Regions from separate parts of the Mesorhizobium sp. M0195 genome, predicted to be linked through region 2. Evidence: predicted binding sites of a transcription regulator. Region 2 holds the regulator's gene; the other holds the start of a gene.
The links. The regulator LexA, encoded in region 2, represses DNA repair genes until DNA is damaged. The targets are predictions, from matches to a motif close to TGTTCNNNNTGTGTTCNG.
Positions count from the first base shown of each region.

Region 1: a site for LexA is predicted at 3,081-3,098, ahead of uvrA (excinuclease ABC subunit UvrA). Genes of this name have one in related genera too.

Region 1 is NZ_JAMYSV010000015.1:69,711-79,714, forward strand. It holds gene NKJ12_RS24265 (cupin domain-containing protein) at 207-596, shown strand; gene NKJ12_RS24270 (ArsR/SmtB family transcription factor) at 679-993, shown strand; gene NKJ12_RS24275 (SRPBCC family protein) at 990-1,514, shown strand; gene NKJ12_RS24280 (ATP-dependent Clp protease proteolytic subunit) at 1,540-2,145, shown strand; gene NKJ12_RS24285 (hypothetical protein) at 2,244-2,540, shown strand; gene uvrA (excinuclease ABC subunit UvrA) at 3,248-6,169, shown strand; gene NKJ12_RS24295 (DUF302 domain-containing protein) at 6,169-6,579, shown strand; gene NKJ12_RS24300 (GNAT family N-acetyltransferase) at 6,576-7,046, shown strand; gene NKJ12_RS24305 (DUF72 domain-containing protein) at 7,075-7,881, shown strand; gene NKJ12_RS24310 (hypothetical protein) at 7,926-8,126, opposite strand; gene urtE (urea ABC transporter ATP-binding subunit UrtE) at 8,343-9,038, opposite strand; gene urtD (urea ABC transporter ATP-binding protein UrtD) at 9,109-9,855, opposite strand; gene urtC (urea ABC transporter permease subunit UrtC) at 9,863-10,004, opposite strand, start outside.
Region 2 is NZ_JAMYSV010000018.1:79,765-89,768, reverse strand. It holds partial or broken gene NKJ12_RS25965 (lipid-A-disaccharide synthase) at 1-464, shown strand, start outside; gene gltA (citrate synthase) at 563-1,891, opposite strand; gene gltX (glutamate--tRNA ligase) at 2,071-3,492, opposite strand; gene NKJ12_RS25950 (ComEC/Rec2 family competence protein) at 3,589-6,054, shown strand; gene lexA (transcriptional repressor LexA) at 6,048-6,782, opposite strand; gene kynU (kynureninase) at 7,233-8,480, shown strand; gene NKJ12_RS25935 (hormone-sensitive lipase) at 8,577-9,407, shown strand; gene NKJ12_RS25930 (molybdopterin molybdotransferase MoeA) at 9,415-10,004, opposite strand, start outside.

The DNA of each region.
Region 1 (10,004 bases), on a different contig from region 2:
ACTTCTCCGCGCTCATCCGAAACCAGATTTTTGTCGCCGCACCTTACAGGCTATGGACAATCCCTGCCTGCCGTCGCTGCCTTTTCCCACAACGTTTTTGTTCTCTTTTCGTTCTATAGGAGAGGCCCTGCACTGTCAATAGTTGTCAGTAAGAAGTAGTGTCTTGGCGTCGAATTTCCACAGACCATGGGATCGAGGCGAACTCAATGAAGATGGTTGCGCATGACGATCAGCCGCAAGAAGAGTGGCGGACGGGAGTAAAGACCCGCATGCATGTCTCGGCCTGCAACGGCGCAACTCAACTTTGCATATTCGAACAATGGGTCGAACCCGCGGTTGGCGCCCCGACACATTGGCACCCGGTCGAGGAAGTGCTTACCGTCATCGCTGGCAGAGCCGAGATGTGGATCGATGACGAGCATCTCGTCTTGACTGCCGGACAGTCGCTAGTTGTTGCCGCGCACAGGCAACATGGCTTCCGAAACGTCGGCTCCGAATTGCTTCATATTCATGCTGTGCTCGCGTCACCAGTTTTCGAGGCGACGTTCAACGGATCCCCCGACATGGTGAGACGCTGGCTTCCAGCGAGTTTGTAAAACCTCGCCTGTCTTAAAAAACACCGCCTGTCTTAAAAAACACGGCTTGCCAAACCGATAAGTATTGACTTATGCTTTCGACATGATCGAAGCAGACATTTTTCGGGCACTGGCGGATCCAACGCGTCGCGCCGTCTATGAGCGGCTCGCCGACGGCGAGATGACGGTGTCGGAACTGCGCACTGGCATACCGGTATCGCAGCCGGCGGTATCGCAACATCTCGCAGTGCTGCGCGGCGCCGGCCTCGTGGTCGAGCGCCGGGCCGGTCGCAACGCCTATTACCGCGTCGATCCGAAGGGGCTTGCGCCACTGCTCGGCTGGATCGAACGCTACCGTGCGTTCTGGCCAGAGCGCATCGAAAGGCTCAAGACGGTTTTGAAGGACATGGACCAATGACCAGCCGAGGCAAAGAACGCGCCGAAATGGCCGCAGACAAGATCGAGTTCGAGTGCGAGCGGCCCGAACCGCCGGAAAAGGTGTGGCGGGCGCTGACGGTGCCGGACCTGCTCGCGGCCTGGATGATGCCGAACGACATCAAGCCCGAAATCGGCAACCGTTTTGCCTTTAAAGCGCCGAATGCGCCGATCGAGTGCGAAATCCTCGACGCGGATCCCGGACGGCTGCTGCGCTATTCCTGGCGGGAGCGGCCGGCGCCCGGCGATACGCAGGTGCCGCCCGGTAGCCCGGTGGAAAGCCCAATGAACGATAGCCCAGTGGACAGCATCGTCACCTTTACGCTCGACCGCACCGTTTCCGGCGGCACGCATCTGCGCATCGTCCATGATGGTTTTGCTCGGGCAGCAGTGCCGGAGATCGCGATGGCAGGCGCCGGTTGCCGACTTTCGTTTGAAGCGCGTACTCCCAAGTACAAGCAGATCGCCGCAAACACCCCGCGCCTCTTTATGCGCGCGGCCTGAACGACGACCGTCAAAGGAGATAACGATGAGCGGCCTTGCCAATTTGGTGCCGATGGTGATCGAGCAATCGAGTCGCGGCGAACGTGCCTTCGATATATTTTCGCGGCTGCTGCGCGAGCGCATCGTCTTCATCAACGGGCCGATCGACGACGGCACCTCGGCGCTGGTCTGCGCCCAGCTTCTGTCGCTGGAATCCGACAATCCCGACAAGGAGGTCTCGCTCTACATCAACTCGCCGGGTGGCGTGGTGACCAGCGGTTTCGCCATCTACGATACGATGCAGTATATCAGCTGCCCGGTCTCCACCGTTTGTATGGGCTTCGCCGCCTCGATGGCCTCGTTTCTCCTGATGGCGGGCACGCCAGGGCGGCGTATCGCGCTACCCAACACCAGCATCGTGCTGCATCAGCCTCTCGGCGGTTTCCAGGGCCAAGCCTCCGATATCCAGCGCCATGCCGAGGGCATCCTTCGCACCAAGCGGCGCATGACCGATCTTTACGCCCACCATTGCGGCCGCACCTACGAAGAAGTGGAACGCACGCTCGACCGCGACTTTTTCATGACCGCCCAGGAGGCCAAGGATTGGGGACTCGTCGACCATGTTTTCGACACTCGCAAGCAGGCCGCATGAACGAGTTGGGCCGGCGGACGCAACCGAGGCGATTGAGCGCCCGCAACTTCAGCGCCATCGGTCTGGTCTTGCCGCCATCACGGCACTATAGTCCGGGGATGACCGCCAGCCGTTCGTCCAGCCTGTTATGCCTTGCTACCGCTACTGTGGCCGGCACGAACATGCTGGTGGACATGGCATTTGCCCAAGATAATTCGACGTCTTCGCAAAAGGGCGCCCTGCCCGGCGTGACCAGCGACTATCGCATCGCCGAGCCAGCGCCGCAGCCTGAGCCCGACGACGCGGTTCCAAGCAGCGGCAACGGCACGTTCAAGATCGGCGATACCGACGTTCGGATTTCCGGCAGCATAACCATCGATGTCGCTACCGGCGGGATCAGGCCCCCCAGCCGGTAAGTTCGCCTGGCATGCACCACAAATGTGCGCTTCAAACGAACAGCCCCGTCATTGCTTGTGCAATTGACGGGGCTTCTTGGATCTAAAATCCAAATTGCCGGGAGTGTACTGCCGGCTTTTTATTTCGGATGCTTCGCGGCGTTCAGCCGACGATCCGACTAGCAGTCTCTGATTGTTGTGGGGATCGGCAGGTCAACGTTGGCAGGTAGCGCAAATGCCTGGCCTAGCCACTTATACCTGCCGCGGCTCCAGCGACACGTGGAGCCTCAAGGAACTGTCCGGTGGAGTCATGCCTCTGCTCTCCTTCTGTTCGTTGCGACTGTCGTCGTCGAAGCGCTCATCGCATAACCCGCGGCGTCTCGCAGGCTAGCCCCAGGCCGCGAGGCCATCGAAAGACGGCCGGCTTCGTTGACGTTTGGAGTCTGCCCCCGTGACAGATGGACGTCAACCTTGAATGGCCGATTGCCGAAAAATGTGATCGCGAGACGCTTTGTGAACCCCGGGTGAACCCAGCCGCACGGGCAGCTTTTGTCAGGAGCGTGTTCGGCCTTTGTTCTTTCCGCTTGCCCGTTCGCGCGAAAGGCGGTTAAACGCTTTGGTCGAGAGTTGTGGCGTCTCTCGAAAAGGCGGCGAAATTACCTACATAGGGGATGGTCGGGAAAACCCGCCCATCCCACGAATTCCAGATTCTGAGGCGGCGACCGGCGATGGCCGACCATAAATATCTCTCCATTCGCGGGGCACGCGAACACAATCTGAAGAATGTCGATCTCGACCTGCCGCGTGACAGCCTGATCGTCATGACCGGTCTGTCGGGGTCGGGCAAGTCGTCGCTTGCCTTCGACACGATCTATGCCGAGGGCCAGCGCCGCTATGTCGAGAGCCTTTCGGCCTATGCACGACAATTCCTCGAAATGATGCAGAAGCCGGACGTCGACCAGATCGACGGCCTGTCGCCAGCCATCTCCATCGAGCAGAAGACCACCTCGAAGAACCCACGTTCGACTGTCGGCACCGTCACCGAGATCTACGATTATATGCGGCTTTTGTTCGCCCGCGTCGGTGTACCCTATTCGCCGGCCACCGGCCTGCCGATCGAGAGCCAGACGGTCTCGCAGATGGTCGACCGGGTGCTTGCAGTCGAGGAAGGCACCCGGCTGTTCATCCTGGCGCCGATGGTGCGCGGCCGCAAAGGCGAGTACCGCAAGGAACTGCTGGAGCTGCAGAAGAAGGGTTTTCAGCGCGTCAAGGTCGATGGCGTCTTCTACGAGATCGCCGACGTGCCCGCGCTCGACAAGAAATACAAGCATGACATCGACGTTGTCGTCGACCGCATCGTCGTGCGCGGCGATCTGGCGACGCGGCTCGCCGATTCCATCGAGACCGCGCTGAAACTTGCAGACGGACTGGCGGTAGCGGAATTTGCCGACAGGCCGCTCGACGCCAGCCAGACCGGCGAGGATTCGGTCAACAAATCGAAGAACGAGACGCATGAACGCATGCTGTTCTCGGAAAAGTTCGCCTGCCCGGTATCCGGTTTCACCATTCCCGAGATCGAGCCCAGGCTGTTCTCCTTCAACAATCCGTTCGGCGCCTGCCCGACCTGCGATGGGCTCGGCAGCCAACGCGCCATCGACGCCAGCCTGGTCGTGCCCGACGAGAATGTCTCGCTGCGCGCCGGCGCCGTCAGCCCTTGGGCGAAATCGACGTCGCCCTATTATGCGCAAACGCTGGAAGCGCTGGGCGTTGCCTACGGCTTCAAGCTCGGCGACAAGTTCAAGGATCTGAGCGAAGAGGCAAAGCAAGCCATCCTGCACGGCACCGGCGAGCGCGAAATCACCTTCCACTACGATGACGGCCTGCGCTCCTACAAGACGACCAAGACCTTCGAGGGCGTCATCCCCAACCTCGAGCGCCGCTGGAAGGAAACCGAATCCGCCTGGATGCGCGAGGAGATCGAGCGCTTCATGTCGGCCACGCCCTGCCCGGCCTGCCGCGGCTATCGGCTGAAGCCCGAGGCGCTCGCGGTCAAGATCGCCGGCAAGCACATTGGCGAGGTCACCGAGCTGTCGATCCGCAAGGCCGACCAGTGGTTCACCGATCTGCCCGCTTCGCTCAACGACAAGCAGAACGAGATTGCGGTGCGCGTGCTCAAGGAAATCCGCGAGCGGCTGCGCTTCCTCAACGATGTCGGGCTCGATTATCTGACGCTGTCGCGCAACTCCGGCACGCTGTCAGGCGGCGAGAGCCAGCGCATCCGTCTTGCCTCGCAGATCGGCTCCGGCCTGACCGGCGTACTTTACGTGCTGGACGAGCCGTCGATCGGTCTGCACCAGCGCGACAATGCCCGCCTGCTCGATACGCTGAAGCATCTGCGCGACATCGGCAACACAGTGATTGTCGTCGAGCATGACGAGGACGCCATCCTGCACGCCGACTATGTCGTCGATATCGGCCCGGCCGCCGGCATTCATGGCGGCCACATCATCGCCCAGGGCACGCCGCAGCAGATCATGGCGACGCCCGCTTCGATCACCGGCAAATATCTGTCGGGCGAGCTCGAAGTGGCGACGCCGGCAGTGCGGCGCGAGGCCAAGAAGAACCGCCGGCTGAAGGTCGTCGGCGCGCGCGGCAACAATCTGAAGAACGTCACCGCCGAAATCCCGCTCGGCACGTTTACCGCCGTCACCGGCGTGTCCGGCGGCGGCAAGTCGACCTTCCTGATCGAGACCCTGTTCAAGGCGGCGTCGCGCCGCATCATGGGCTCGCGCGAGCATCCGGCCGAGCACGACCGCATCGAGGGGCTGGAATTCCTCGACAAGGTCATCGACATCGACCAGTCGCCGATCGGGCGCACCCCGCGCTCCAACCCCGCCACCTATACCGGCGCCTTCACGCCGATCCGCGACTGGTTCGCCGGCTTGCCGGAGGCCAAGGCGCGCGGCTACCAGCCGGGCCGCTTCTCGTTCAACGTCAAGGGCGGCCGCTGCGAGGCCTGCCAGGGCGACGGCGTCATCAAAATCGAGATGCACTTCCTGCCCGACGTCTACGTCACCTGCGACGTCTGCCACGGCAAGCGTTACAACCGCGAAACACTGGACGTCCTGTTCAAGGGCAAGTCGATCGCCGACGTTCTCGACATGACGGTCGAGGAAGGCGTCGATTTCTTCGCCGCCGTGCCAGGCGTGCGCGACAAGCTGGAGACGCTGAAACGGGTCGGCCTCGGCTACATCCATGTTGGCCAGCAGGCAACGACCTTGTCGGGCGGCGAGGCGCAGCGCATCAAGCTTGCCAAGGAACTGTCGCGCAAGGCGACTGGCAAGACGCTCTACATTCTCGATGAGCCAACCACCGGCCTGCATTTCCACGACGTCGCCAAGTTGCTTGAAGTGCTGCACGAGCTGGTCGACCAGGGGAACACGGTCGTCGTCATCGAGCACAATCTAGAGGTGATCAAGACCGCTGACTGGGTTCTCGATCTTGGCCCCGAAGGTGGTGACGGCGGCGGCGAGCTGGTGGCGTCCGGCACGCCGGAGGACATCGTCCGCGAAAAACGCAGCTATACCGGGCAGTTCCTGAGGGAATTGCTGGAGCGGCGCCCCGGAGGCAAGCGCGAAGCGGCGGAGTGATGGCAAAGAACGGTCTCATCACGGTCCAAAGCCGCTTCGGCGTGACCGAAACCATCGATCGCCCGGTCGAAACTGTCGAACGTGCAGGATTGCTGGTCTTCGCCCGCATTGATCACGCCGCTGGTGCGCGCAGCGTCGAAACATCACTGTGTCCAACCCAGCTCCTGATTTTCGGCAATCCGAAAGGCGGTACGCCACTGATGCAGGACCGGCAGCTTGCCGGCATCGATCTGCCGGTCAAGGCACTGGCTTGGGAGGACGAGCAAGGCGAGGTCTGGCTTTCCTACAATGACGCACGCTGGCTCGCTGAGCGCCATGGCTTGGGCGACGCCAGTCGCAATGCCGTCGCTGCTATCGCCGACGGCATGGACAAGGTGATTGCGGCCGCTGCCGGCGCGGGCCAGTTTTGATGATGAGAGCCGCTCGGGCCGATGATCTCCCCACGGTGATTTCGCTCACCACCGACGCCTACGCGCCCTACACTGCCCTGTTCGGAGCGCCGCCGATCCCAGTCACCGAGGACTATGCGCCGCGCATCCAACGCGGCGAGGTCTGGCTTTTGGAGCAGAACGGACAGCCGGCCGGCTTGATCGTTCTCGAACGACATGCGGACCATACAATGATCTTCAGCGTTGCCGTTGCGCCAGCCTTTCAGGGCAAGGGTTTCGGCATCGGGCTGCTCGACTGGGCCGAGCAACAGACGCGCTTGTGGAGCTTGCCTGAAATCCGACTCTACACCAATGCCAGAATGGAACGGAACGTTTCGTTGTATAAGGCCTACGGCTTTCGCGAAACGGGTCGCCGGCCCAATCCATATCGGCCAGGATGGACGGTCGTCGACATGGCGAAAGCCGTCGAGACGACCGCCATCGCGTGATCCTTTTCTGCGAACCGGGAGGACGACCATGACTCAATCAGGAACAATCCGCGCCGGCATGGGCGGCTGGACCTTCGAGCCGTGGGACACGTCCTTCTACCCGGACAAATTGTCGAAGGCCAAGCAACTGCATTATGCCAGCCGGCAGGTGCCCACCATCGAGGTCAACGGCACCTATTATTCGAGCTTCAAGGAACCGACCTTCGTCAAATGGGCCAACGAGGCGCCGGATGGTTTCGTCTATTCGCTGAAGGGCAACCGCTTCGTCACCAACCGCCGCGTGCTCGGCGAGGCCGGGGATTCGATCATGCGCTTCCTCGGGTCGGGCGTCGCGGCACTTGGCAACAAGCTCGGGCCGATCCTGTGGCAGTTCGCGCCGACCAAGAAATTCGACCCGGACGATTTCGAGGCCTTCCTCAAGCTGTTGCCGGAAAAGCAGGACGGCGTTGCGCTGCGTCACGCGGTCGAGGTGCGCAACGACAGCTTCGTCGTGCCGGAGTTCGCCGCCTTGGCGCGAAAGCACAAGGCCGCCATCGTCTATGCCGACCACGCCAAATATCCGGGGATTGCCGACGTTACCGGCGATTTCATCTATGCGCGGCTGCAGACCGGGAACGACGACAATCCCGATTGCTACACGCCAAAGGCGCTCGACGAATGGGCGGCGCGCGCAAAAACCTGGGCGGAAGGCAAGGTGCCGGCCGACCTCTCGCGTGCCGATCCTTCAACCGACGCGCCGGTCAAGCCACGCGATGTGTTCGTCTACTTCATCACAGAGGGCAAGGTCCGCGCTCCATTCGGCGCCATCGCCCTGATGAAGCGGGTCGCAGGCTGACGCCCGCTGTCGGTGGTCCGCGTGGCTTGGTCCTAAACTACCGGCTATGCGGCGCGTTCGTCCGGACGCCGATCAACCCTGACGATCTCGTTAAAGGCATCGAGATCGACATAGAAGACCTTGGTGATCTCCGCGATGAGTTCGTCGTGGTCATACCCCTGCGATTTCAGAATGTTGATGGCTGTCAGGATGTCGACGCGCTCCGTGAGCCGTCGTTTCTGGTAGTCCTCGACATAGCACTCCATTGACTGGCCCTGGCTCCCAAGCACCCGAAATGTTGGACGACAACAGATCGCTCGAAGGGAAGGGCTTGCGCGCAAGCGTGCCGACGCATCCGCGCCTTCCCCTGATCTGCCAAGTTGAAACTGGTACGGAAAGCGGCCGACTCACCAAGGCCAAGCAAAATCTAGCACGCAATCTGCAGCGCGCCAGAGTTGCAAAGTAATAGAATCAATAAGAATTCAGACGGTCAGGAATTTGCGGACGTCCGCCCGGTCGAGATCCTCGGCCGAGCCGGTATGAACGATCTGGCCACGGTCCATGATGTTGACCTCGTCGGCCAATTCCCGGCAGAAGTCGAGATACTGTTCGACCAGGAGCACGGGGATGCCGGCCTGGTCGCGCAGATAGCGGATGGCGCGGCCAATATCCTTGATGATCGACGGCTGGATGCCTTCGGTCGGCTCGTCGAGCACCAGCAGTTTAGGCCGCATCACCAGTGCCCTACCGATGGCAAGCTGCTGCTGCTGGCCGCCGGAAAGATCACCGCCTCGGCGCGCGAGCATCTGCTTCAGCACCGGAAACAATTCGAAGACGTGACCGGGAATGTTGCGGTCGGCGCGCTTCAGCGGCGCGAAGCCAGATTCGAGGTTTTCCCGCACCGTAAGCAGCGGAAATATCTCCCTGCCCTGCGGCACGAATGCGATGCCCGACCGGGCGCGATCATACGCCGCGCTCCGGTCGAGCGCCTTCCCCTCGAAGGCAACGCTTCCGCTCGTCAGCCGATGATGGCCGACGATCGATCTCATCAAACTGGTCTTGCCGACGCCGTTGCGACCGAGCACGCAGGTGATCTTGCCGGCGCGGGCTGTCAGCGAGACACCGCGCAGCGCCTGAGCGGCGCCGTAATGCAGCGTGGCATTGGAGACTTCGAGCATGGTCAGCGCTTTCTCCAACGCGTGAAGAACGAAAGGTCGAAATGATGGAACGGAACGCGCCAGACCATGATCATCTCCCCAGGTAGACTTCGACGACGCGCTCGTCGGCCGAAACGAAGTCGAGGCTGCCCTCGGAAAGCACCGAGCCTTCGTGCAGGCAGGTAACCTTGACGCCGAGCTCGCGCACGAAATGCATGTCGTGCTCGACGACGATGACCGAATGGTCGCGCGCGATATCCCTGAGCAGCCGCGCGGTTTCCTCGGTCTCGGCGTCGGTCATGCCGGCAACCGGCTCATCGACCAGCAGCAGCAGCGGATCCTGCGCCAGAAGCATGCCGATCTCGAGCCATTGCTTTTGGCCGTGGCTCAGATTGGCGGCGAGTTCGTCGCGCTTGTCGCCAAGCCGGATGATGCCGAGGATGTCGTCGATCTGCCGCACTTCCGCGGCCGAGCGACGATGGAACAGTGCCGGGAAGATCGAGCGCGGGCCTTTCAGCGCCAGCATCAGATTGTCCTCGATCGTGTGGCTTTCAAAGACGGTCGGCTTCTGGAATTTACGGCCGATGCCCATCATGGCGATTTCGGCCTCGTCGTGTTTGGTCAGATCGACCTCACCGTTGAAGAAAACCTCGCCCGCATCGGGCCGCGTCTTGCCGGTGACGATGTCCATCATCGTCGTCTTTCCGGCGCCGTTGGGGCCGATGATCGCCCGCATCTCGCCTTTGTCGAGCACCAGCGAAAGGTTGTTGATGGCGCGAAAACCGTCAAAGGAAACCGAAACGCCGTCGAGATAGAGGATGGTGTTGCTCTTCGACATCAGACCATCACTCCGCCGGCTGCGGTTCGGCGCTGGAGGCCGACCAGTCGCCCGGCCTTCTCGCCGCCGAACGGTCGGTTTTCGGCGGCACCGGCGCATCGGGATCGATCCCGGCTTCCTCGGCAACCGAGGCCGCCCGCAACGCCTTG
Region 2 (10,004 bases):
CGACGGTCCCGCACGTCGCCGATCTGGTCAGGACCTCGGTTGCGAGCTGGGACGAGAAGCCGGAGATCATCCTTGATGCCGAACGCAAATGGCAGGCCTTCGGCAAGGCGGATGCGGCGCTGATCGCGTCGGGGACGGTATCGCTGGAACTTGCACTGGCAAGTGTGCCGATGATCTCCTGCTACCGGCTCGATCCGGTCATGCGCATGGCGCAGCCGCTGATCAAAGTATGGAGCGCAGCCTTGCCCAATCTCATTGCCGACCGGCCGATTGTGCCGGAACACTACAATCAATATGTGCGGCCGCATTATCTGGCGCGGCAACTGGAAGCGCTGTTCTCCGATACCGCTTACCGCACCTGGCAGAAGCACGGTTTTGCCGACATTGCCGGGCGTGTGGCAACCGCCAAGCCGTCAGGCGAGATTGCTGCGGGGCTGGTGATGGGTATGGTGAGGAAGTGGTGAATAGTGAATAGCGAGTAGGAAATGGTGCTGGCGGTAACGGCCAAGCTGCTTCAGCTACTACTCGCTACTCGCTACTCGCTACTCGCTACTCGCTATCTTCACCGCTTCGCGATCGGCACGTAATCCCGTTCCGGCGCGCCAGTATAGAGCTGGCGTGGGCGACCGATCTTCTGATGCGGATCCTCGATCATCTCCTTCCACTGCGCGATCCAGCCGACGGTGCGGGCGACCGCGAACAGTACGGTGAACATGGTGGTGGGGAAGCCCAGCGCCTTAAGGGTGATGCCGGAATAAAAATCGACGTTAGGGTAGAGCTTCTTCTCGATGAAATAGGAATCGGTCAGCGCGATCTTTTCCAACTCCATGGCGATGTCGAGCAGCGGATCGTCCTTGATGCCGAGCTCGCCCAGGACTTCGTGCGCCGTTTTCTGCATGATCTTGGCACGCGGATCGTAGTTCTTGTAAACGCGGTGGCCAAAGCCCATCAATCGGAACGGATCGTTCTTATCCTTGGCGCGCGCAATGAATTCCGGGATGTGATCGACATGGCCGATCTCGCCCAGCATGTTCAGCGCTGCCTCGTTGGCGCCGCCATGTGCGGGACCCCACAGGCAGGCGATGCCGGCAGCGATACAGGCAAAGGGATTGGCGCCCGACGAGCCGGCCAGGCGGACGGTCGAAGTCGAGGCGTTCTGTTCGTGATCGGCGTGCAGGATGAAGATGCGCTCCATCGCGCGCGCCAGCACCGGATTGATCTTGTATTCCTCGCAAGGCACGGCGAAGCACATATGCAGGAAGTTGGCTGCGAAATTCAGCTCGTTCTTCGGATAAATGAACGGCTGGCCGATGTGGTATTTGTACGCCATCGCCGCGATTGTCGGCATCTTGGCGATCAGCCGCATTGAGGCGACCATGCGTTGATACGGATCCGAGATGTCGGTGGAATCGTGATAGAAGGCCGACAGCGCGCCGACCACGCCGCACATCACCGCCATCGGATGCGCATCACGGCGGAAGCCGGTGAAAAAGCGCGACATCTGCTCATGTACCATGGTGTGGCGCGTCACCCGGTAGTCGAAATCGTCCTTCTGCGCCTTGGTCGGTAATTCACCATAGAGCAAGAGATAGCAGACTTCGAGGAAGTCGCCGTGCTCGGCCAGTTGGTCGATCGGGTAGCCGCGGTGCAAAAGAATGCCGGCATCGCCATCGATGAAGGTGATTTCCGATTCGCAGCTCGCCGTCGACGTAAAGCCGGGATCATAGGTAAAGACGCCGGCGGTATTGTAGAGCGAACCGATGTCGATGACGTCAGGTCCTACCGAACCACTTCGGATCTTGAATTCATGGGTTTTGCCGCCGAGCTCCAGCTTTGCCGTCGATGCCTGGGTTTTGCCGCCAAATTCCATTTTCGTCGCAGGTTCGGTCATAGCAAACTCCTTTTTGTTTCCTCAGGCCGGCAAAGGCAAAATATCTGAACCCAACACGTCAAAAGCATCGGAATATGCACATTTGCGCCCGCAATTGTATCTGCGCGCCAGATTAGGCCAAGGCCCAATGTTGCACTGCGAAACACACCTTTCAATGCCAATCTTCTTAGGCCAGTTCGCTAATCGATTTGATCAGCGATCCGCGCCAGGCTTTCCTCGCGGCCCAGCACGGCAAGCACATCAAAGACACCTGGCGAGGTACTTTTGCCGGTGAGCGCGGCGCGCAAAGGTTGGGCCACGGCGCCGAGTTTATGGCCGCCGGCCTGCGCGTAGTCGCGGATCGCGACTTCAGCCGAGGCGGCAGACCAGTCCGAAACCGTGGCCAGTGCCGCATGAGCGCCTCGCAGGATCGCGCGCGCCTCACCGCTGAGCAGCGCCGCCGCCTTCTCGTCGACCGGCAGCGGCCGCTCGACGAACAGGAATGCAGCCCCTTCAACAAGTTCGACCAGCGTCTTGGCGCGCTCCTTCAGGCCGGGCAAAGCGGCAAGCAGTTGCGCCTTGCGTCTGTCGTCGAGGCGGGCGGCGATTGCCGGGCCGCCTTCGAGATAGGGCAGAGTGGCGATGAAGGTGTCGAGCAGCGCCGCGTCGTTCATCCGGCGCATATGCACGCCGTTGAGCGCCTCGAGTTTGGCGAAGTCGAAACGGGCGGCGCCCTTGTTGACATCGCCAATGTCGAACCATGCGATCATGTCGGCAATCGACATGATCTCATCGTCGCCGTGGCTCCAGCCAAGCCTCGCCAGATAGTTGAGCAGCGCCTCCGGCAGGTAGCCCATGGCGCGATAGGCCTCGACGCCAAGCGCACCGTGCCGCTTCGACAGCTTGGCGCCGTCGGCACCGTGGATCAGCGGGATATGCGACATCGACGGCACCTCCCAGCCCATGGCCTGGTAGATTACGGTCTGGCGTGCGGCGTTGGTCAAATGATCGTCGCCGCGGATGATGTGGGTGATGCCCATGTCGTGATCGTCGACGACGACGGCATGCATGTAGGTCGGATTGCCGTCCGAGCGCAGAATAATGAAATCGTCGAGATCCTTGTTGGGAAAACGCACGTCGCCCTGGACGCGGTCATGCACCACCGTCTCGCCGTCTGTCGGCGCCTTGATGCGGATCGCCCCCTTGGCGCCGGGCGGCGCCTCCGACGGGTCGCGGTCGCGCCAGCGTCCGTCATAGCGGGGAGGCAGCCCCTTGGCCCGTGCGCTCTCGCGCATTGCTTCCAGCTCGGCAGGCGTCGCATAACAATAATAGGCCTTGCCCATGCGAACGAGCTCCTCGGCCACCTCGCGATGGCGCGGCGCACGCTCGAACTGCGACACCGGCTCACCGTCCCATGTCAGGCCAAGCCAGGAAAGCCCGTCGAGAATGGCTGCGGTTGCCGCATCGGTGGAGCGCTCGCGGTCGGTGTCTTCGATGCGCAGCAGCATCGTGCCGCCTGTGTGCTTGGCATACAGCCAGTTGAACAGCGCCGTGCGCGCGCCGCCAATATGCAGATAACCGGTGGGCGAGGGGGCAAAACGGGTGACGACCTTATCGGGCATGGAACTCTCAGGCGGGCCAAGGAAGTGGGTTTGCGGACTTTCGCGCGTTGCGCGTTCATGTAGCATAGGAGGTCGAGGGCGCAAGAGGCAGACCCGATGGCTGTGCGAGGCCGTGGTGCGGGCGAGGGCGAGGACGCTGGTAGCGGCGTCAGCGAACGCTTGCTGTTTGCCGCTCCCCCGCCTGCCCTGCCGGTATCGGCATTGCTGCCCGCTCCGCGCTTCGATGCTCCGTCGCTGCCGGCCAGCGACCCAGCAACGGTTCCGGTGCCTGCGTCCGAGCCCATCGTGCGCCTACGCCGGCGTTTCCGCCTCCCGTCACCATCCCGCATCCGCAACAGCGTAACCTCGGCAGCCGGCCTGGAACTCGACCGTGGCGTCGCCTTCCTGCTGGTGCCGGTGTTCCTCGCATGCGGGGTGGTCGTATATTTCGCGCTGTCGGTGGAGCCGGCCTTTCCGCAGCCGATCGCAATCGTGCTCCTCGCGGCCCTTTGTGCCGTCATCTCGCGGTCATGGCCCAGGACCCGCCTGTGCTTCATGGTGGCGCTGCTCTGCGCGCTTGGCGTGCTTGCCGCCAAGTTCGAGACCTGGCGTGTCGGGACGCATATGCTCGGTTCCGAAATCTCGACGCGGCTGACGGGTCGTGTCGTATCGTACGAGCCCATGGCGAGCGGCCGCATCAGACTGACAATCGATGTGATCTCAACCGCCAGGCCGACGCTGCGCTACATGCCGGAACGGGTCCGCATTTCGGCGATGAAGATACCGGCTGAGCTGGCCGCTGGTTCCGAGATCACCGGCTATGTGCGGCTGCTGCCGCCGACCGGCCCGGTGCGGCCCGACAGCTATGATTTCTCCTTCGACAGCTATTTCGCCGGTATCGGCGGCAGCGGCTTCTTTCTCGGCAATCCGAAAGTCGTGGCTTCGGGCAGCATGCCGCTTGCCGCGCGGCTTTCTTCCGCGATCGAAGACGCGCGCGAATCCATCGCCGACCATATCCGCAGCCGCATCGGCGGCGCCGAGGGCGAGATTGCTGCTGCGCTGATCGTTGGCGTGCGCGCCGGCATTCCCGAGGAGATCAACGAAGCGATGCGGCGTACAGGCATCTACCACATCATCTCCATCTCGGGGCTGCATATGGCGTTGGTCGCCGGCACCATCATGGCGCTGCTACGCGGCGCCTTTGCGCTGTTTCCCGACTTCTCATCGCGACGGCCGGTCAAGAAATATGCCGCAGCCGCCGCGCTTTTTTCGATTGCGGCCTACCTCGTCTTTTCCGGCATTGTGGTAGCGGCCGAACGCAGCTTCATCATGCTGGCGGTGATGCTTATCGCCGTGCTGTTCGACCGGGCCGCGCTCACCATGCGCAACCTGGCGATCTCGGCCATCGCGGTCATCGTGGTGTCGCCGCACGAGGTGGTCGGTCCGAGCTTCCAGATGTCCTTCGCCGCGACGGCGGCCCTTGTCGGCGCCTATGCCGGCTGGTCCGACTACCGCGCCGGCAGGGCCACCACGCCGCCGCCGCGGCGGTCGCCGCTACGCCTCGCCACGCGAAAGGTCCTGCTGGGCATGGGCGGCCTGGCGATGACCTCGATCATTGCAGGGAGCGCCACGGCGCTTTTCGCCATATGGCATTTCCAGCGCGTGGCGCCGCTCAGCCTGTTCGCCAATCTGGCCATCATGCCCATCGTCTCACTGGTCGTCATGCCCTTCGCCGTCCTCAGTGCGCTGGCGATGCCGTTCGGCGCGGATGGGCCTTTCCTATACGTGATGGGCAAAGGGCTGACGGCGATGATCGCCCTGTCCGGGTGGATCTCCGAGCGCTCGCCGATCGATGCGGTCGGACTGATTTCGCTGAGATCTGTCCTTTTGGTGACGATCGCCCTCGTCATTGCCAGCATGGCGACGACCTGGTTGCGGCTCGCGGCACTTCCTTTTGCGCTCGCCGGCTTGCTAACGACAACGCAGACGCGCGTACCCGACGTATTGATCTCGGAGGACGCACGGCTGGTCGCGCTGCCGATCGGCAGCGGTGAGCTCGCCGTCAACCGGGCACGCCCGAATGAGTTCACGATCGACAACTGGAAACGCGCGCTCACATCAGAGGCTATCGTCGCGCCGGAAACACCTGGAAAGAACGATCCGCAATTCGACATTGCCGATCCGGCCGACCTACCGCCGGGCATGCCGTTCATTTGCACGGACGGTCTCTGCCTCGCCAGGCATCCATCCGGCGCGATCATTGCGCAAGCCAAGGACCGCGATACCGCACGGCCAGCCTGCGCCTTCGCCAGCTTGATCGTCATCGACGACGCCACCGCCCATAATCCCTGCTACTACGACCGGCTGGTCCTCGTCGTCACCAAACGGCAACTGGCGCGCGCGGGAAGTGCGGCCGTCTATTTCGATCCACAAGCGGCAACACGCGCCGAAATCCGCTTCGCCGTCGAAAAATCATACCGGCCCTGGCACGTGCAGCGGAAATTTTCACGCGCGGCGCGCGGCCTGCCGCCATACCGCAGAGCCGACAATCCAAAAGCCGGCACCAAGGGCGCAACTCAGTAGCGGCGGATCAGCCCAACGAGCTTGCCCTGCACCTTGACCCTGTCTGGTCCGAAGATGCGCGTCTCGTAGGCCGGATTGGCGGCCTCCAGGGCGATCGAGGCGCCCTTGCGGCGGAACCGCTTCAGCGTCGCTTCCTCCTCGTCGACCAAGGCCACCACGATCTCACCGGGGCTCGCCGTATCGGCGTTGCGGATGATCACCGTGTCGCCGTCGAAAATGCCAGCCTCGATCATCGAATCGCCTTTGACCTCGAGCGCATAATGCTCGCCGCCCATGATCATATCCGGCGGCACCGAAATCGAATGCGTCTGGTGCTGGATAGCATCGATCGGCACACCAGCGGCGATGCGGCCCATTACCGGGATCGAAACGGCGGCGACGACATCGTCGTCATTGCCGGCTGCAGGGACGCGCGACGATGTGGGCTTGCCCTGCCGAGGGGCACCTTGCCCAAGACTGCCCTGGATGACACTCGGCGAGAACTTGCGTGCCGCATTGAGGCCGGGGGCGATCGAGTCAGGCAGGCGTAGTACCTCCAGCGCACGGGCCCGGTTGGGCAAACGGCGAATGAAGCCGCGCTCCTCCAGCGCCGTAATCAGTCGGTGGATTCCGGATTTGGAAGCCAGGTCGAGCGCTTCCTTCATCTCGTCGAAGGAAGGTGGGATACCGCTTTCCTTCAACCTTTCGTGGATGAACATAAGCAGTTCGTGTTGTTTGCGTGTCAGCATAGCGACCCCCAACAGAATCAGAAAACAAACCCAGAACAGACACTATCTGTTCCAGTTGTGTTCCGCAACTGTTTAAAGTTTAATGAATGCGTTAAGGCTCGGGAAACAAACGACGTCCCCTACCGGCGTACCGTATTTTCACCGCCGCGAGCCTCATCCCCTTGATTCTGCTTTCGTTTGCGCCGTTCTGGCCTCCTTGAAGGCGGCACTGGCATCGGCCGTCGGTCGGCAAAGGGCACGGAATTGAACCCGTATCGACTGGTGCTGTTTGGTCAATGCACCGTGAACGAAACGAACTCAAAACGCCAACCTCGGGCTAACTCCAGGTTTCCACCGCCTGGTCAGGCTGCTTCTCGCCGGTGGAGCCTTGCTACGCGCTACCCGGTAATGGAAGAACAGTTGATGCGTGTCCGGCGTTGCGTTGGATTTTTTTGAGGGAGCAGGCAAATCATGACGGGAATTCCCGATCTCGTGGCCGTAAAGGCGATGGATGCCGCGGATCCGCTGCGCGCGATGCGCGACCGCTTTGTGTTGCCGCAAGGAGTGATCTATCTCGACGGCAATTCGCTAGGAGCTGCTTCACGTGCCGCCTTCGATGAATTGCGCAAGGCCGCGACCGAAGAATGGTCGCATGATCTCATCCGCGCATGGAACACGGCCCGCTGGTTCAACATGCCGCTTGAACTTGGCGACCAGCTCGGGCGCCTGATCGGTGCCGCGGTCGGCCAGACGGTGGTCTGCGACACGACGTCGGTCAACATCTACAAGCTGCTGCACGCGGCCATGGCCATGCGACCGGAGCGGCAGGCCATCGTCGCCGAGGGAGATAGTTTTCCGACAGACCTCTACATGGCTGAGGGTGTGGTTTCGACGCGAAAAGATGCGCTGCTGCGCCTCTCGGGGGTCGACGCGCCGACCATCGAGGAGCTGATCGACGATCGCACCGCCGTGGTGCTGGTCAATCACGTCAACTACAAATCGGGCGAACTGCGCGACATGCCGGCTCTGACGCGCACGGCCCAGGAAGCCGGGGCGATGATCGTCTGGGATCTCTGCCACACCGCTGGCGCGATGCCAGTCGAGCTCGACAAAGCAAACGCCGATTTTGCCGTTGGCTGCACCTATAAATATCTGAATGGCGGCCCGGGCGCGCCTGCCTTCATCTATGCGGCTGAGCGGCATCTTTCCGACATCCAGCAGCCGCTCACCGGCTGGTGGGGCCATGCACGACCCTTCGCCTTCGAGCCAGGCTATGCGGCCGGCACCGGCATCCGCCGGTTTCTGTGCGGCACCCAGCCGATCCTTTCGATGCGCACGCTGAAGGGCGCGCTCGACATCTGGGACGATGTCGACATGACTGCGGTGCGCAAGAAGAGCATCGCACTGGCCGATCTGTTCATCGAGCTTGTCGAGGCAAAGTGCGGCACTTACGGCCTCACGCTCGAAAGCACGCGCGATGGGGAAAAACGCGGCAGCCAGATTTCATTCATGCATGAGCATGGCTACCAGATCATGCGCGCGCTGATCGAACGTGGTGTGATCGGCGATTTTCGCGCGCCATCGACCATGCGCTTCGGCTTCACCCCGCTCTATGTCGGCTATGCCGATGTCTGGCAGGCCGTCGAAGTGCTTGAGGACATCCTGCGCACCGGTGCGTGGAAGGATGCGCGCTTCGCCATCAAGGCGGCTGTCACTTGAGATTGATGCGAGAGCTGGAATCGTGAGGCTGGCGATGATGCGCCGCGCGATGCTCGCGGCTAGGTTGCAAGGCCATATTGCCAGGGAGGGCGCAGGGTGTTCGAACGTCATATTGCCGATTGGGACAACGCCTATGCCAACGGCGCCAACATAGCCGGCAGCGATCGCTGGCCGGCGGCCTGGGTCGAGCCCGCGCAGGTTTTCCGCGAGGCGCTTTCGACCGAGGGCAGGGCGCGGCTCGACCTGGCCTATGGCGATAACCCACGCAACCGGTTCGATCTTTTCCTGCCGGCCACCAAGCCGAAGGGGGTCGTGGTGTTCGTCCATGGCGGCTACTGGATGGCATTCGACAAGAGTTTCTGGTCACATCTTGCCGCGGGCGCTGTTGATCGCGGCTATGCAGTTGCCATGCCGTCCTACACGCTCTGTCCGCAGATACGCATTGGCAGCATCGTCAAGGAAGTCGGCGCGGCGATAGGCAAGGCGGCGGCGATGGTCGCAGGGCCGCTGATGCTGACCGGGCACTCGGCCGGCGGCCATCTTGTTAGCCGGATGGTTACCAGGACAACGCCGCTGGCGCCCGAAGTGGTCCGGCGCGTTCGTCACGTGGTGTCGATCTCGGGGGTGCATGATTTGCGCCCGATCATGCGCACCGGCATGAACGAGACGCTGGCGATCGATGAGGCCGAGGCGCAGGCCGAAAGTCCGGTGCTGCTGCGCCCGATGGAAAAGGCCCGCCTGACCTGCTGGGCCGGCGGCGGCGAGCGCGCCGAATTCCTGCGCCAGAGCGCGTTGCTGGCCAACATCTGGATCGGCCTGGGTGCCGCGACCAGCTCCGTGGTCGAGCCCGACCGGCATCATTTCAACATCATCGACGGTTTGGCCGATCCAGACCATCCGCTGACCCGGACCTTGACCTCGGAGTGAGGCAGGTTCAGCGTAGCATCAGCACGTCGCAGGGGGAGCCCGCCGCCGCAGCAGGCGCGAACGGCGCGCGGACGATCAGCCCGTTGGCATCGGCCAGCATTTTCAGCATCGAGGAGTCCTGGATGCCGAACGGCGTCGCCACGAGCGCACCGGCGTCGTCTGTGACAACAGCCCGCACATAATCTTGCCTGAGATCGTTGGCCGGCATGGCAGCACCGAGCCGTGCCCGGCGGATATCCTGCTGAAAGGCGCGGCCGCCGAGCCGCGCCAGCAGCGGCTTCAGGAAGAGCTGAGCGCAGACCAGGCTCGCCACGGGGTTGCCGGGCAGGCCGATGCAGCGAATGTCGCCCAGCCGCCCGAACATCAGCGGCTTGCCCGGTCGCATGGCGATCTTCCAGAAATCGAGCGTCATGCCTTGCCCGGTCAGCACGTCATGGACGAAGTCGTGGTCGCCGACCGAGGCACCGCCCAGCGTGACGATGACGTTCGCGCCAGCCTTCACGGCCTTTTCAACCAATGCCGCGATCGCCTCCCTGCGGTCCGGCGCGATACCGAGGTCGAGCGCCCGCGCACCGACCGACTGTGCGGCGGCAGCGA